4 regions of the Salinivibrio sp. VGrn1 genome follow, and region 2 is predicted to be linked to each of the others. Evidence: predicted binding sites of a transcription regulator. Region 2 holds the regulator's gene; each other region holds the start of a gene.
What was found. Region 2 encodes CRP, which controls carbon source genes, mostly activating them, when cyclic AMP is high. Its sites were predicted from a motif close to TGTGANNNNNNTCACA; they were not measured.
Positions count from the first base shown of each region.

Region 1 (3,945 bases), on a different contig from region 2:
CGGCGAGATAGGTTGACCAAATCTTGTTGGAAATCATCAAAGTTGGCGCCTTGAATGCGGCTGGCCACGCCTTTGAAACAAAGCTCAATCACATCTTGGTGTAAGCCGACCGCCTCGAACAGTTGTGAGCAGCGGTAAGAGGCGATGGTTGAAATCCCCATTTTCGACATGATCTTGTAAAGGCCTTTATTAATCCCGTTTCGGAAATTGACCATCACATCGCGATACGGCTTATCGACGGCACCGATATCAACAAGGTTTGCCAGTGTTTCATAGGCTAAATATGGGTAAACCGCCGTGGCACCAAACCCGAGTAATACCGCAAACTGATGCGGGTCGCGAGCGCTGCCGGTTTCGATAATGATGTTGGCGTCACAGCGCAGGTTTTGGTTCACTAAGCGTTTTTGTACCGCACCAACTGCCATGGCGGCGGGAATAGGGAGCGTGTCTTTATTGATGCTGCGGTCAGAGAGCACCACCAAGACGGTTCCATCACGCACACAGCGCTCGGCTTCATCGCATAGATCTAAGATGGCTTGGTGTAGATCTTTCTCATTCGGATCGTAATTAATATCCAAAATGCTGTGGCGATAATAGGTATCGTCTAACTCGAGCAGCTGGACCAAATCTGAGAACAAGAGGACAGGCGATTTAAACGCCACTCGCTCAGCGTGACCGTCGGTTTCGCAAAACACGTTCATTTCACGGCCAATACAGGTGGCCAGTGACATCACGTGGTTTTCACGCAGCGGATCAATCGGTGGGTTCGTTACCTGGGCAAATTTTTGCCGGAAATAATCGCTCACACAGCGCGGGCGTGATGATAAAACGGCCATCGGCGTATCATCGCCCATAGAGCCGGTAGCCTCTTGGCCAATATCCCCGAGTACTTTGATGACCTGGTCGACTTCTTCATTCGACATCCCAAACAGCTTTTGATAGGTCTTAAGCTGGGCGTCTTTGAGGTTGCGACTGCCTTCACTGGTGTCAGGATCTAAGTCTTCAAAGGGAGTGAGACGACGTACGTGCTGATCCAGCCATTCACGATACGGGTGGCGACTTTTCAGTTCGTTATCGATTTCACCCGAATGCCAAATTTTACCCTCGCGGGTGTCGATCACTAACAGCTCACCCGGGCCGACCCGGCCTTTTTCTGACACTTCGTCAGGGGCGTAATCCCAGATGCCTATCTCGGAGGCGAGCGTAATAAACTTGTCTTTGGTAACTACATAGCGCGCGGGGCGCAGGCCGTTGCGGTCAAGGTTACAGGCGGCATAGCGACCATCTGACATAACGATGCCTGCAGGCCCGTCCCAGGGCTCCATATGCATGGAGTTGAAGTCATAAAATGCGCGCAGTTCGTCGTCCATGTCTGGATGGTTTTGCCACGCGGGCGGCACCAGCAGACGCATGGCTCGGAATAAGTCCATCCCGCCGGCGAGAAAGACTTCCATCATGTTGTCGAGGCTTGAGGAATCAGAGCCTGATTCATTCACAAACGGCGCGGCTTGATGCAAGTCGGGTAATAAAGGGGAGTTAAACTTGTATGCACGTGTGCGTGCCCACTGACGGTTGCCCTCAATGGTGTTGATCTCACCGTTGTGGGCGAGATACCTAAAGGGTTGGGCGAGCGGCCAGCGTGGCTGAGTATTGGTACTGAAACGCTGGTGGAACAAACAAATTGATGACTCTAAACGCAGATCCGCGAGATCGGTGTAAAAGCGTGGTAGATCCGCAGGCATACACAAACCTTTGTAAACAATGGTTTGTGTGGATAGGCTGGTGACATAAAAGTCTGCATCGTCTGCTAAGGCTTTTTCTGCACGGCGGCGTGCGATATACAGGCGTCGCTCTAAATCGCGCGCGCGCCAGCCTGCTGGGCCATTGATAAACACTTGTTCAATGACGGGCTGAGACTGTTTGGCGATGTCTCCGAGTACGTCTGGGTTGGTCGGCACCGTCCGCCACCCCACCACTGAGAGTGTTTCAGCGTTTATTTCTTGCTCGAAGCGTTGTTTGGCTTGTTGGGCTTTTGCCGGATCGGCACTGAGAAAAATCATGCCCACCGCGTACAGGCGGCTTAGCTTCCATTGATTTTGTTCGGCAATAAGGCGGAAAAAGCGGTCGGGCTTTTGCAGCAGCAGTCCACAACCATCGCCTGTCTTGCCGTCAGAGTTGATACCACCTCGGTGGGTCATGCGGTCAAGTGCAGCGATAGCAGTACGAACCAGTTTGTGGCTGGGCTCCCCCTCTTGATGGGCGATAAGGCCAAAACCACAGTTATCTTTTTCCAGCATTGGGTTGTACAGCGACATTGCAATTCTCCCTTGCTACTGCGTTACGCGCAGTGATTGCATTTATTGTCGTGATCCTCCTGACCACTCTGAACAGATTCGCTTTGTGACTGTGCGCTCGTTATGTTGTGATTTTTTAACGAGAAAAGTCGGTGATCTACACTCTAACTCACTGTTTTATCGATGGATTGACAGAGAATACACAGGCAAAGCGCTATTCAGCGACCTTCCAAATTAACGGTAAACCTTGCAAAGGTCAAATTTTTATATGCATCCTTTATGCATAGCAATATAAGTATGTCTTTATTGTAAACAACTGATATAAAAGTATTTATTGTGGTTTTCTTGATGAATAATATCTATTCGCAATTATGCCATTTTGTTAAATAATTATTAAATAAAAGGCGAATTCGAGTAGATATTCTAGCTTTGATGATGAATAAAGAAGGGTGCGTTATATGCTTTCTCTTTCATAGCAAAAAGCACTGTCAATTGATGTAATAAAATAACAAATGATATTCGCAAAGCTGTGAACAGGACAATCACGCGTTCTATCAAAACTGTGGCAGAATACGTCGCCGGTGAGGTAGGGCGTGAATACGATCAAGGACAGTAATAAGGCAGACAGGAGTGGCATGGCGTTTTTTAGTTTTAGCTTGGTTTTCGTGTTAGGCGCTTTGCTTGGCTACGGTTGGCGCGCGCGTCGAGCGACACTGGCGTTATCCGATTGGCGGGTTTACATGGCCGGGTTAGACACGCCACATGCGATTGTCACGGCCGATGATGGTGATATCTTGTATGCCAATGCACCTTGTGTGGAGTCTTTTTCGCTGGTAGGTAGCCACAACCGGTTTAAAACCGCCAATGAAAAACAGCAGCAAGCGGTGCGCGCTTTTATTGTGGCGCAGCGTTGGCCTCAGCCATTTTCTAATGTTGAAGCCAAAGTCAGAGCCCCGGGCGCGAATCGGGTGCGGGTTGAGGTGACCTTATCTGGCTTGCCGATCCGCTGTCGCGGCAAGCGTGCCTGGCTCATTTCATTTTCTGCCTCTGAGTCCAACACGCAATGGCACCTGCAGCAACAAGAACAAGGTGTGCTTTTAAGCGTGATTAATTCCTTGGCGGAGCTCGTATGCTTTCAAGATGTTGAGGGAAACGTGGTGGGTACGAACGCCGCCTTTGACCGCTTCTGGCAGGGCCGAGAGCAGGAAGCAGTGCTTTGGCAAGCCGGTGAGCCGCTTTCCGAGCCGCGAACAGTACGTACCTGGGCGACACAACATCATGATCAGAGCTGCTTATTGGAAACGAATATCACAACGCTTAAAAATGATAAGCAGGAAGTGATAGGCACATTGAGTATTAGCCATGATGTGACCAATTGGCACCAGATGCAGGAGCGGTTACAAAAAGAAGCACAACAGCGTCACTCGGTTGAGCAAGTGCTGGAGCAGCGAAGTAACTTGCTCAGTGCGATTTTCCAAGCGAGTGTCGACCCTATCGGTATTTTTGATCAAGACTATTATCACTTGGCGTGTAATCAAGCGTATGCCGATGCGCTTGGCACCACCATTGAAGCGCTCGAGAATGCACCGGCGCAATATGTGGTAGATCCGGAGATATTTGATCAACACAAAGCGCGTGATAAACAGGTGCT
Region 1 covers NZ_SATA01000004.1:183,282-187,226, reverse strand. The annotation lists gene gltB (glutamate synthase large subunit) at 1-2,315, opposite strand, end outside; gene EHW56_RS08300 (diguanylate cyclase) at 2,930-3,945, shown strand, end outside.
Region 1: the regulator CRP is predicted to act here: its motif matches at 2,400-2,415, upstream of gltB (glutamate synthase large subunit).

Region 2 (3,945 bases):
ACCGGAGCCAGTGGCGATGCGCCATTTGGCGGGCCAGGTGCTTCGGGGAACTTACGCCCTAGCGCGTATTACGCGGCAGATTATTGTGCTTATCCCATGGCATCCATGGAGGGCGAGCAGGTGATGCTTCCCGAGACGTTCGCCCCCGGTATACCGACTCAACAGGACTAAGGAGAGCAACATGGACAGTGGCCAAGCGTTATTCGACAAACTGTGGCAGGACTACATCAACCGCCTGTGCCCTTCGGCACATAAGGTGCATGCCTTATTAGAGGAAGGGCAACCTTTGATCAATGATCATATTGCCTTACGGACATTTGGTTTGCCTAAGGTTGGGCTAAAGGTACTCGCGCGTCCATTTCTCGCCTTGGGGTATCAGCAAAAAGGTGACTATACCTTTGAAGCGAAAAAGCTCAATGCTTGCCATTTTGAGCACCCCGATCCCTTGATGCCGAAAGTCTTTATCAGTGAGTTGATGGTCGAGCAATGCTCGCCCGCGCTTCAGGCGATTGTTGAGAAGCTGGTGGCACAAGTTGATGCGTCGTCACTTACAGGCAGCGATTTTCTCCATCAGGGCCGCCTATGGGATATTGATTGGGCAACCTATCAAACGCTTGCCGAAGAGAGTGAATATGCGTCTTGGGTGGCGGCACACGGTTATGGTGCGAACCATTTTACCGTGAGTGTGAATCAGCTGAATGCGCATGATGATTGCCTCTCGGTGAACAACCGATTGCGCGATAATGGCTTTGCGATTAACGAGTCAGGCGGGGAAGTCAAAGGGGATGCATCTGTGTATCTGGAGCAATCCTCCACCATGGCGGACCGCGTGCCCGTTACTTTCTCCGATTGCACGCAAACCATCCCGGGTGGCTTTTACGAGTTTGCTAAGCGTTATGTCCTGCCCAATGGTGAGCTTTACCAAGGTTTTGTGGCTGCTTCGGCAGACAAAATCTTTGAAAGCACCCATTAGTGCGTCACGCATTGCTTATCGACATCATGGGAAAAGGGAGCGTGTGATACGCTCCCTTTTTTATCGTCTATTGGGCCTCGATGTCGAGCCAAAACGTGTCTGGAATCGCTTGTGTTTCGTTGCTTAAATGCGGGTTATCGACTCGGATGACAGTACGCTCACCAATGTTCGCCTTTTCAAAGGTTTCCTTAACTAAAGGCGCATTATTGAAAAACTCGATAAATGATCCGTCTTGATACGCCGCTTCAAAAGCGCTATTTAACATCTCGGCGACGTCAGCATGTTGCGGAGACACAAACAGGAACATTGGAAAGCGATAGATCAGCATCAGGTGTGGGTCAACTAACAGATTACCGTATTGCGGCCGCTCGGCTAATTCACTAAAAGGCTCAATCAAGGCACGAGGGAAGAGATCGGCCCGGCCCGTATCAACCACTTTGAAAATGTTTTCAAAGCTCGATATTTCACGTACGCGAAATCCCGCTGAGTTAAGCACCTTGACGTCGGCCCAACCTTGTCCCTGAATCATAGTCAGAGACTGCAAGTCACTCGCGCTACTTATCTGAGCAAGTTGGGGCTCGGTGGCTTGGTTGGTAATAAACAGGCGGTGGCCGAGTAAGCCACGAAACACGGGATAGCGAACGGGGATCAATTCAGCTTCCAGTGTACGGTCGGCACCAAGCCAGTCGACGGTGAGCTTGCCTTGCTTGAGCATTTCCACCTTACGAGATTGAGAGCCAATTTGGCCGTCAAAGGCTTGTAAGGTAACAGATCCTCCCGACTTTTCGGCAAGAAACTCGATGAGCTCAATGGCATAGAGATCAAGCGCCGAGCCGGCGCGTGGCTCGGGGTGGACAATCGTCGTATTGGACGCAGCATGGACTGAAAACACAGAGAGCGCGAAGGCGGTGAGGGTAACCATGAGTTTTTTCATAAACGACACCTTGTTAATTTTATGTTAACCATGTCGTTTTGAGTGTAGAAGCAATCCGCGTGCTTGCCAGATAATGGAGATAAAAAACCGACGCCAGGGCGTCGGTTGGTGATACAGAGAGCGGCGCGATTAGCGTGTGCCGTATACCACGATGGTTTTACCGTGTGCGGAAATGAGGTTTTGCTCTTCCAGCATTTTAAGGATACGTCCCACTGTTTCGCGTGAGCAGCCAACGATTTGGCCAATTTCCTGACGGGTGATCTTAATCTGCATACCATCAGGATGCGTCATGGCATCAGGCTGCTTCGCCAAGTTCAATAGGGTTTGTGCAATGCGCCCTGTGACGTCCAGGAAGGCAAGATCCCCCACCTTTTGGCTCGTTACCTGCAAGCGGCGCGCCATTTGTGAGGACAAGCGCATCAAGATATCAGGATTCACTTGGATAAGCTGGCGGAACTTTTTGAATGAAATTTCTGCCACTTCACACGGTGATTTGGCGCGTACCCAAGCAGTGCGCTCTTGGTCTTCTTCGAAAAGCCCGAGCTCACCGATGAAGTCACCTTGGTTAAGGTAAGACAGGATCATTTCCTTGCCTTCTTCATCTTTGATCAGTACGGCCACAGACCCTTTCACGATGTAATACAAGGTCTCCGCCTTTTCACCAGCATGGATAAGCGTGCTTTTCGACGGATACTTATGAATATGACAATGTGAAAGGAACCACTCGAGTGTAGGGTCTGTTTGAGGTTTTCCTGGAACCATATAACTTATTTCCTCTGCATGTGTTGCCCGGCAACAACGTCCTATCTTTGTCTGAGGGGTAACCCATCAGATCATTGCACAGAATACGAAGTCTGAACGCGGGCTACAAGCTCACTGTATGTTAACAAGAGTGTATCTTTTTTTGTTGGTGATTTCTTGATTTTGATCTAGGCCAACCGCCTAAAAAACTGGCAAAAACGTGGCTAAGATCACGGCTTGAGAAGTAATACATCATGAATGCGCTACGCCTCAGCCAATCTTGCCTTTTTCTATCAATTGCTGAATCAATGGACGGATGATCAATTCCATTGCAAAGCCCATTTTTCCTCCCGGCACCACTAAGGTGTTATGGCGCGACATAAACGACCCAGTGATCATTTGCAACAGATAAGGGAAGTCGACGTTTTTCATGCCACGAAAGCGGATCACCACAAAGCTTTCATCCAAAGACGGAATCCCTTTGGCATTTAATGGGTTTGAGGTATCTACCGTGGGAACGCGCTGAAAGTTGATATGGGTGCGAGAAAACTGCGGGGTGATATAGTGCAGGTAATCATCCATTGAGCGCACAATCGAGTCGGTCACCGCTTCACGAGAATGGCCTCTATCGCGCGTATCGCGGACAAATTTTTGAATCCACTCTAAGTTGACGATGGGGACCATACCAATCAAGAGATCGACGTGCTGCGCAACGTTGACGTCACCGTCGACCACGCCGCCGTGCAATCCTTCGTAAAACAATACATTGGTATTGTCGGCCAAGTCTTGCCATGGCGTGAAGGTACCAGGCATTTGGTTATAGGGCACCGCTTCATCAAAGGTATGTAAGTAGCGGCGGTACTTCCCGGTGCCTTGGTCACCATACTCACGGAAAAACTGCTCTAGCCGCGGGAAGTCGTTGGCGGTGGGGCCAAAATAGCTGATATGTTTACCCTGCTCACGCGCTTTACGGATCTCGACGTCCATTTCGGGACGGGTAAAGCGATGAAAGCTGTCCCCTTCTAGCCAAGCCGCTTTGATGTTCATCATTTGGAACATCTTTCGGAAGGCTTCCGAGGTGGTGGTGGTGCCGGCTCCTGACGAGCCGGTGACCGCAATAATTGGATGTTTAGCCGACATGACGCGCCCTGTCATTCAGTCTGAATTTGTATCGCGATACGGCGAGTACTGCGATGCTAGGATCCGAGTGCTGCTTTACGACGAATATCCACTGTCTCGTGCAACTCAGAATACACAATCACGGCTTCTCCGGATTGCAGTTGTTGGCGAACGTCCT
Region 2 covers NZ_SATA01000005.1:229,956-233,900, forward strand. The annotation lists gene astD (succinylglutamate-semialdehyde dehydrogenase) at 1-171, shown strand, start outside; gene EHW56_RS10005 (DUF1338 domain-containing protein) at 182-973, shown strand; gene EHW56_RS10010 (ABC transporter substrate-binding protein) at 1,041-1,907, opposite strand; gene crp (cAMP-activated global transcriptional regulator CRP) at 2,037-2,669, opposite strand; gene EHW56_RS10020 (phosphoribulokinase) at 2,919-3,788, opposite strand; gene EHW56_RS10025 (YheU family protein) at 3,845-3,945, opposite strand, start outside.

Region 3 (3,945 bases), on a different contig from region 2:
TCTTTACCGTTGCCAGCATCGTCCGCGATCAGGTATTGACGACCGAAAGTAACAGTACCGAAATCACCGCCGAAGCCAACGAAAAGCTCGTCGTTAGTTACATCGCCATCTTCAAATTCATACGCAAAACCGCCTAGGGCGTTGATTTTGTCAGAGATAGCAACGGTAGTGTTGATTGCGATATCACCATCGTCCAGTTTCCATGCACCTTCTGAGTTTTCAGCAAGACCGCTGATGTACTGAACTTCAGTTGCACCAGATGCGTCTACTTTAACGCCGTTTGCGTCATACAGGTTGATGCTTGCTGATGCTGAGCCAGCAGCCAGCAGAGCTGGTACTGCCATTGCTAGAATAGTCTTTTTCATGGTTAATCCACTGCCTTTTCTATTTAGTCATTATGAGTTCCTTCTTGGAACTCTGTTTTATTGTGACTGTCACTCTATTACCAGCAGCAAAAACGCTGCGAAGAACAAAATGCCAGTTCACTGAAACTTCGTGGCTAATCGTGCAGAACATTTGTAGTTCTGTCAACTCGCCGGAAGCGCATTACAATCTAGACAAAAACCGCTTAAAAACAACAATATAGTGATATTTGTTGAACTGAGATCACAGTTTAATTGACTCAACACCCGCCTTTTGATGAAAATAAACAACAAACACTAACAACATAAAACACCAAAAATCACAGTATTTATTGCTTATATTAGAATAAAAAACTAATCAATAGCTTAAATCAGGCGTTTTGTTAATCAAACGGCAGATCAGCAAGATAGCGAAGAATGGTTCAAATTAAATTCGTGACCAAGATCTCATATCTGTAAGGAAATCTTGCAGTTCGCGATCGTTTTCACGTTTTTGCCCCGTGTTATACTAGGCGCCAACCTTTGCAACTCGGACCTGTTGATGCTCAGTCCTGCCGTAAAATCAGACATTCGCGCGTGCTATCAAACGCTACAAGATCAACTTCCCCACTTTATTCCCCGTAAAGCTCAGAACTATTTGGTGGCAGAGCTCGCGAAAACCCTAGCTGGCGATTACGCGCCTAAACGGCGACTATTAGTGGCAGAAGCAGGCACAGGGGTCGGTAAGTCGATGGCCTATCTGATGGGTGCGATCCCGTTTGCACTCAACAACAATAAAAAAGTGGTGATTTCAACTGCGACGGTGGCGTTGCAAGAACAGCTTGCCAATAAAGACATCCCGTTTTTTCATCGCATCTGCCCCAAACCGTTTGATTTTATTTTAGCCAAAGGGCGTCAACGCTATTGCTGTGCACATAAGCTCAGTGCGGTAGCGGACATGGAAAGCATTCAAGGGGCGCTATTTACCCAAAAACCCAAGCGCAGCGAGCAATTATTACTCAACGATCTCTACGCTGCGCTGAATCGGGGTAAGTGGGATGGTGACAGAGACAGTTGGCCAAAACCCATTGCTGATCATCTTTGGCAAGCCATCGCCTCTGATAAGCACACTTGTCATGCCGGTTTGCCCGCCCACCGTGCTTGCCCGTTTGCTAAAGCACGAGAGGCGATGGATAAAGCGGATGTGGTGGTGGTGAACCACAGTTTGCTGCTCGCCGATCTCGAACTCGGCGGCGGAGTGATCTTGCCCGAGCCGGAGCAATGCCTGTATATGATTGACGAGGCTCATCACTTGCCCACTGTCGCGCGAGACTTTTCTGCCGCCAGTGCCAGCCTGTTGGGTGTGGTCAGCTGGCTGGAAAAGCTCAATCAAGCGACGACCAAGTTGGGGAATACCGCTGATATTAAGCGCGCACATCGGTTTGTGGATAGCTTGCTAGACGCGATTCAAACCTTAATCCCAGGCTTACGCGAGGTTAAACAACAGCTCAGTCAATTGCCGCTCAACGATGATGGTTGCTACCGCTTTGCTGATGGCGAGCTCCCCGATGCGCTTACCTCACCCAGTGAGCAACTCAAAACGGCGAGCAAAAAAGCCCATCAGGCATTGGGAAAAATTCATGATTTGATCAATGAGCGTCTGAAAGAAAATGACATTTCGGCAAAACTGGCTGATCCGGCGCTCGCGGAAACGGCTTTTTTCCTGCAACGGTTAGAAAATTTAGAAAAGGTGTGGACCTTGATGGCTCAACCTAATTCGGATAAAGGCGCCCCCTTGGCACGTTGGGTGCGAGCGTGTCGCGAGCGCGAAGGCGACCTTTGGATCCATGTCTCCCCCTTGGAAGTGGGTTGGCGTTTAGACCAAATGCTCTGGTCCCGTGCAGCCGGGGTTGGCCTATTTTCCGCGACCTTACGTGCACTCAACCGGTTCAGTTATTTCTGCCGTCAAGTGGGCTTGAGCGAAACCGACGGCTCGCGTTATTTAGCCTTGCCTTCGCCATTTGATTACGCCAACAAAGCGCGCTTGGTGATCCCGACGATGCCTTGTGAACCTCAAGCGAGCGACTTTACGGATGTGCTGAGCGATAAAATACTCGAACATCTGGAAGGCGAACGCGCCTCTTTGGTGCTCTTCGCCTCCTACTGGCAAATGCAGCAAGTGACAAAAGCGATAGAAAGCACCTGTAAGCAACGGGGCTGGCAGCTGCTTTGCCAAGGGAGCCAGTCGCGTCCCGGATTACTAAAGGCGCATCAGCAAGCGGTTAACGCTGATAAAACCAGTATCATTTTTGGCACCGGCAGCTTTTCCGAAGGCCTGGACTTACCGGGCAACTTATTGACCAACCTCATTATTACTAAGATCCCTTTTGCCGTGCCCACCTCGCCGGTTGAAGAAGCGCACGCGGAGTATATCGAGCGCTGTGGTGGCAACCCGTTTTTACAAATCGCGGTGCCAGAAGCGAGTAAAAAGCTTGTACAATCAGTCGGTCGTCTACTGCGCAAAGAAGAGGACTCTGGTAAAGTAGTGCTTCTTGACCGGCGCATTATCACCCGTAGATATGGCCAATCCTTACTCGACTCGCTACCTCCCTTTACACGCGTGATCGAACCTTAAACTGACGAGTTAACATGCTGGAACTGATTGACCTCTCTACTTTAGTTATTCTGGGGCTGACCGCGTTTGTCGCTGGATTTATTGATGCGGTGGCTGGCGGTGGCGGCATGCTCACTGTCCCTGCTCTATTATCACTTGGCCTGCCGCCGCATGTTGCGTTAGGCACCAATAAGTTGGCCGCGACCTTTGCGTCGAGCACCGCCGCGTTCACTTATTATAAAAAGCGCCTATTTTCTCCCTTATTTTGGCAACATGCGTTTTGGGGCACCTTAATTGGCGCCACGGCCGGCACCCTGCTGGTGGACGTTCTGAGTACCGAATGGTTAGAGAAGGCCATTCCCATTGTGGTGTTGGTCGCCGCGGTGTATACCATCTGGCATCCACACCCTAAAGGCGATAACAACCAGCTACCCGCACGTTGCCCAAAGCTGCCCATAAAACAGTGGAGTCAGGGTTTATCACTTGGCTTTTATGACGGAGTGGCAGGCCCGGGAACCGGCGCGTTTTGGACGGTTTCCACCATGTCGCTCTATCGGATGAATATTTTGCTATCCTCGGGATTAGCAAAGGCGATGAACTTTACCAGTAACTTCACCTCACTGGTGGCGTTCGCGCTGTTAGGCCATGTAAGCTGGGCGCTGGGCTTAACCATGGGAGCCTGCTTAATGCTAGGGGCTTTTATTGGCGCTCACTCAGCCATCCGCTTTGGTAGCCGTTTTATTCGCCCTATTTTTATCACCGCGGTGGTTATTCTAGCGGGCAAACTCGCCGTTGATGCTTGGTTCTAGCCCTCATTGAGAGAGAAAACATCATGAAAGCGCAAATCGATGCCATGGCTCAACATTTAGATCAACTCGCCGTTCAAGCCGCAGAGGTTGATCGTCGCCGAGGAGAAGCCAAGGCACCGCTATTTGCCACGCCACTTTTTCACTGCAAAGGTAAGTTATTAACGCCCTGTGTTAATGAAGC
Region 3 covers NZ_SATA01000003.1:233,860-237,804, reverse strand. The annotation lists gene EHW56_RS06795 (porin) at 1-365, opposite strand, end outside; gene dinG (ATP-dependent DNA helicase DinG) at 904-2,976, shown strand; gene EHW56_RS06785 (TSUP family transporter) at 2,991-3,764, shown strand; gene EHW56_RS06780 (primosomal replication protein) at 3,788-3,945, shown strand, end outside.
Region 3: the regulator CRP is predicted to act here: its motif matches at 797-812, upstream of dinG (ATP-dependent DNA helicase DinG).

Region 4 (3,945 bases), on a different contig from region 2:
TTTGAATACGCCCTGGGTATAGCGCGTCAAATTCTGGGAATAAATCACGCTTAACCAACTGAGAATGCAAGGCGGCAACGCCATTCACCGCATAAGAGCCAACCACACATAAATTAGCCATGCGCACCATGCGCTCACCTTTGTCGTCAATCACAGACAACACCTGCTTTTTGGCCACATCGCCGGGCCACTTCGCTTCTACCTCTTGCATGAAGCGATGGTTGATCTCAAAAATGATCTCCATATGACGCGGCAGCAAACTGGCAATCAACGCCTCACTCCAGGTTTCCAGCGCTTCGGGCAGTAAGGTGTGGTTGGTGTAAGCAAAGGTACGACTGGCGATGGACCAAGCCTCATCCCAGCCCAGACGATAATCATCCAGCAATACGCGCATCAGCTCAGGAATAGCGATGGTGGGGTGAGTATCGTTCAACTGAATGGTTTCGTAGTCTGGTAATGCGGCCAATGCATGCCCTGCCTCTAGATGACGACGGAGAATGTCTGCTACAGAAGCTGCACTGTGGAAATACTGCTGCATTAAGCGCAATGTTTTACCCGCATCGTGGTTATCGTTGGGGTACAAGACTTTGGTCAAATTCCCTGCAGCGATGGCGGATTGCTGAGCCTGGGTATAGTCACCGTCATTAAAGGCATCAAGGGCAAACGGCGTTAACGCCCGTCCTTCCCACAGGCGCAATGGGTACACAGTATTGCTTTGATAACCCACAATCGGCAGATCCCAGGGCATGGCCTGAATTTTCATGCCCGGCACCCACTGACGGTACGTGTGCCCTGAGTCCTCAATCACCTCTACATGGCCATAAAAACCAATGGTTTGCGCTAAGTCAGGACGTACCACTTCCCACGGGTAACCTTCAGGCTCACGCCACGCATCCGGTGCTTCTTGTTGTGCGCCCTCTTTGAATGACTGGCGGAACAAACCATATTCATAGTGCAAGCCATAGCCGACCGCAGGATACTGTTGGGCCGCCAATGAATCCATAAAGCAAGCGGCGAGACGCCCCAAGCCGCCATTGCCCAAAGACGGATCACGCTCTTGTTCAAGTAAATCCGTTAACCCGAGGCCAAGCTCACTCACGGCATCGGCAATCGCATCGTACAAGCCCATGCTAATTAAATTGTTGCCGGTTAACCGACCAATCAAAAACTCGAGGGATAAATAGTTAACACTTTTAGCTTGTTTAATGGCTTGATCGTGTTCGGTGGCTACCAGATCACTCGTGGTATGTTCGGCTAATGCACGGCCCAGTGCGAGGTACCAGTCGCGTAGCTGAGCGGTGTCTGGTGCGTGACCTAGCTGGGTTAGGTGTTGAACCATACTGATTTTAAACGCACTTTTATCAAACGCATGTTGCTGTTTTGGTGTCATGTCGTCGCTCTCGATAATGGAATGAAACCTTGATGGTTATTCATCCTGCCCAACCCGAGCACGGCAAACATCCTCCCACGTCATTCTCATCAAAGGAGGAGACCACAGGGCGTAGAGAGCCAGGTCACATAGCAATAGTGAGCCGCCTCTCATCAAATCCATGAGCAGCCCTTTATCGAGTGACCTAAGTCACGCTATGAAACAAAAAAGGGGCTACGTCCACGGTGAAAAACATCGCTTTCCTTTTGTGATTTTTGTGCGCTAACGCAAATTAAGCCCTAATAAACCGAGATGGATGTGTATCTCAATCATTAAAAAGGCCACCAATATCACGTTTAAGTGATATAAATCACAATTAAAAGGCGTAGCTGCACTAAATTGGGGCATCCGTTAAGAGATCAGGGATAGATCATAGTTTGTGCGTTTGAAGTTACATACACTGCAATCAGGACAGAGGTGCGCACCAAAAAGGTCGCACCGCATTTGCAGTGAAGGACAGTGTCTTATGTGGATCCCATCAAAGCTGACTCGGCCTGGACGGCTTTATAACGCGATATTACGCCCGCGTGTGCTCGATATTTTACAACAAGCCCCTCACTATAAGCTGGTGCTGTTTCGCTCTCCGGCCGGATATGGCAAAACCACCATGGCTGCACAATGGCTCGCGGATCAATCCAATGTCGGCTGGTTTAGCATTGATGATAGTGACAACGACAGCTTTCGCTTCATTAACTACTTACTGCAAGCGCTGCACCACGCTACCCAAGAGGGCTGCGCCAACACGATAAAGCTGGCGGAAAAACGCCAATTCTCATCACTTCGTGCGCTCTTGTCTGATGTCTTTGCTGAACTGGCAGGGTTTCATGCCACTAGCTATTTGGTGTTGGATGACTATCAGCTCATTGATAACGAGGAGATTCATGAGGCGATGCGCTTTTTCATTAAGCACATGCCAGATAATCTCACTTTGGTGGTCACCTCACGCGCCAACCCTCCACTGGGCACCGCGAATTTACGCGTACGCGACTTGATGATTGAGATCGGCAACGAGCTTCTCGCGTTCGATAACGAAGAAACGACGCGCTTTTTTAATCAACGTGTCGACGATGGCGTGGATGAATCCACGGCGAACGCATTATGCAACTACGTTGAAGGTTGGCCGTCAGCCTTGCAGCTCATTGCGATTCAAGCGCAGCACCAAAAGCGCACCCTGATGCAAAGCGCCGCGTCTTACGCTGGTTTTAACCATGCCCACCTTTGGGACTATTTGGCCGAAGAAGTGTTTGATTTGCTTGATGCTGAGACACGACAATTTCTCATGAAAGTCTCCGTACTAGAGATGTTTAATGACGAGTTGGTTTTCGCACTCACTGAACGCGAAGATGCATTGAATATGCTCGAGTCACTGAATCGTTATGGCTTGTTTATTTATCCACTTGAGGGAGATAACAACTGGTTCCGATTCCACCATCTATTCGCGGAGTTTTTGGCTCATGAGCGCCAAGCACGGATCCCTCACCAACAACAACCCTTGCATAGACAAGCCGCACTGGCATGGTTGAAGTTACAATCTCCCCATCAAGCGTTGCGTCATGCACGCTACGCCAAAGACGATGCATTGTTGGCCGATATACTCAATCAGCACGGCTGGCGTATGTTTAATCGTGGTGAATTGTCGACACTAGAAGCCGCGATTATCAAACTCAGTGACGAGCTTTTATACCAATACCCAAATTTAAGCCTGCTACGCGCTTGGTTAGCGCAAAGTCAGCACAGGTATCATGAAGTTGGCGAACTTTTAGCCAGTGCAGAAAAAGCCTATCAAACCCGACAAATCCCACTTGATATCGATTACCAAGGCAATGCCAATGCGTTGCTCGCCCAAGTGGCCATTAACGCGAATAATCCTGAGCAGGCGATGCAGCTGGCAGAAAAAGCGCTCGAGCAACTCGATAGCGCCAATTACCGCGGTCGCATTGTCGCTACCTCGGTTGTGGGAGAAGTGAATCATGTGCTCGGTGAGCTGGATCGCGCCTTATCCATGATGCAACAAACCGAGAAATTAGCGCGGCAACATCAAGTTTACCATCAAGCACTTTGGGCGATTTTACAACAAAGTGAGATCTTACTTGCGCAAGGCTATGTGCAAGCCGCGTTTGAGTTGCTCGACAGCGCCGATCAGCTCATTGAGGATCAACAACTGCATCAAGTCCCTCTCCACGAGTTTGCCTTACGTCTACGTGCCCAAATCTTATGGTGTTGGAACCGGCTTGATGAAGCCGAAGCTTGCGCCTACAAAGGACTGCAGGTTTTAGAAAATCAGCCACCGAGCAAGCATTTGCATAGTTACTCCATGCTCGCACGCGTGGCCGTTAGCCGCGGTGAGTTAGATAAAGCGGCCAAAAGCATTGAGCACATAGAGCACCTTCTTCGAGAATCAGTTTATCATGTTGATTGGACCGCTAACGCGTCACTCTCGCTATTGCTCTATTGGCACGCCAAAAACGAACTGACCAATATGGATGAGTGGTTACATCAAGCCGTTCGCCCCGCGA
Region 4 covers NZ_SATA01000002.1:52,218-56,162, reverse strand. The annotation lists gene EHW56_RS03315 (glycogen/starch/alpha-glucan phosphorylase) at 1-1,390, opposite strand, end outside; gene malT (HTH-type transcriptional regulator MalT) at 1,896-3,945, shown strand, end outside.
Region 4: the regulator CRP is predicted to act here: its motif matches at 1,569-1,584, upstream of EHW56_RS03315 (glycogen/starch/alpha-glucan phosphorylase).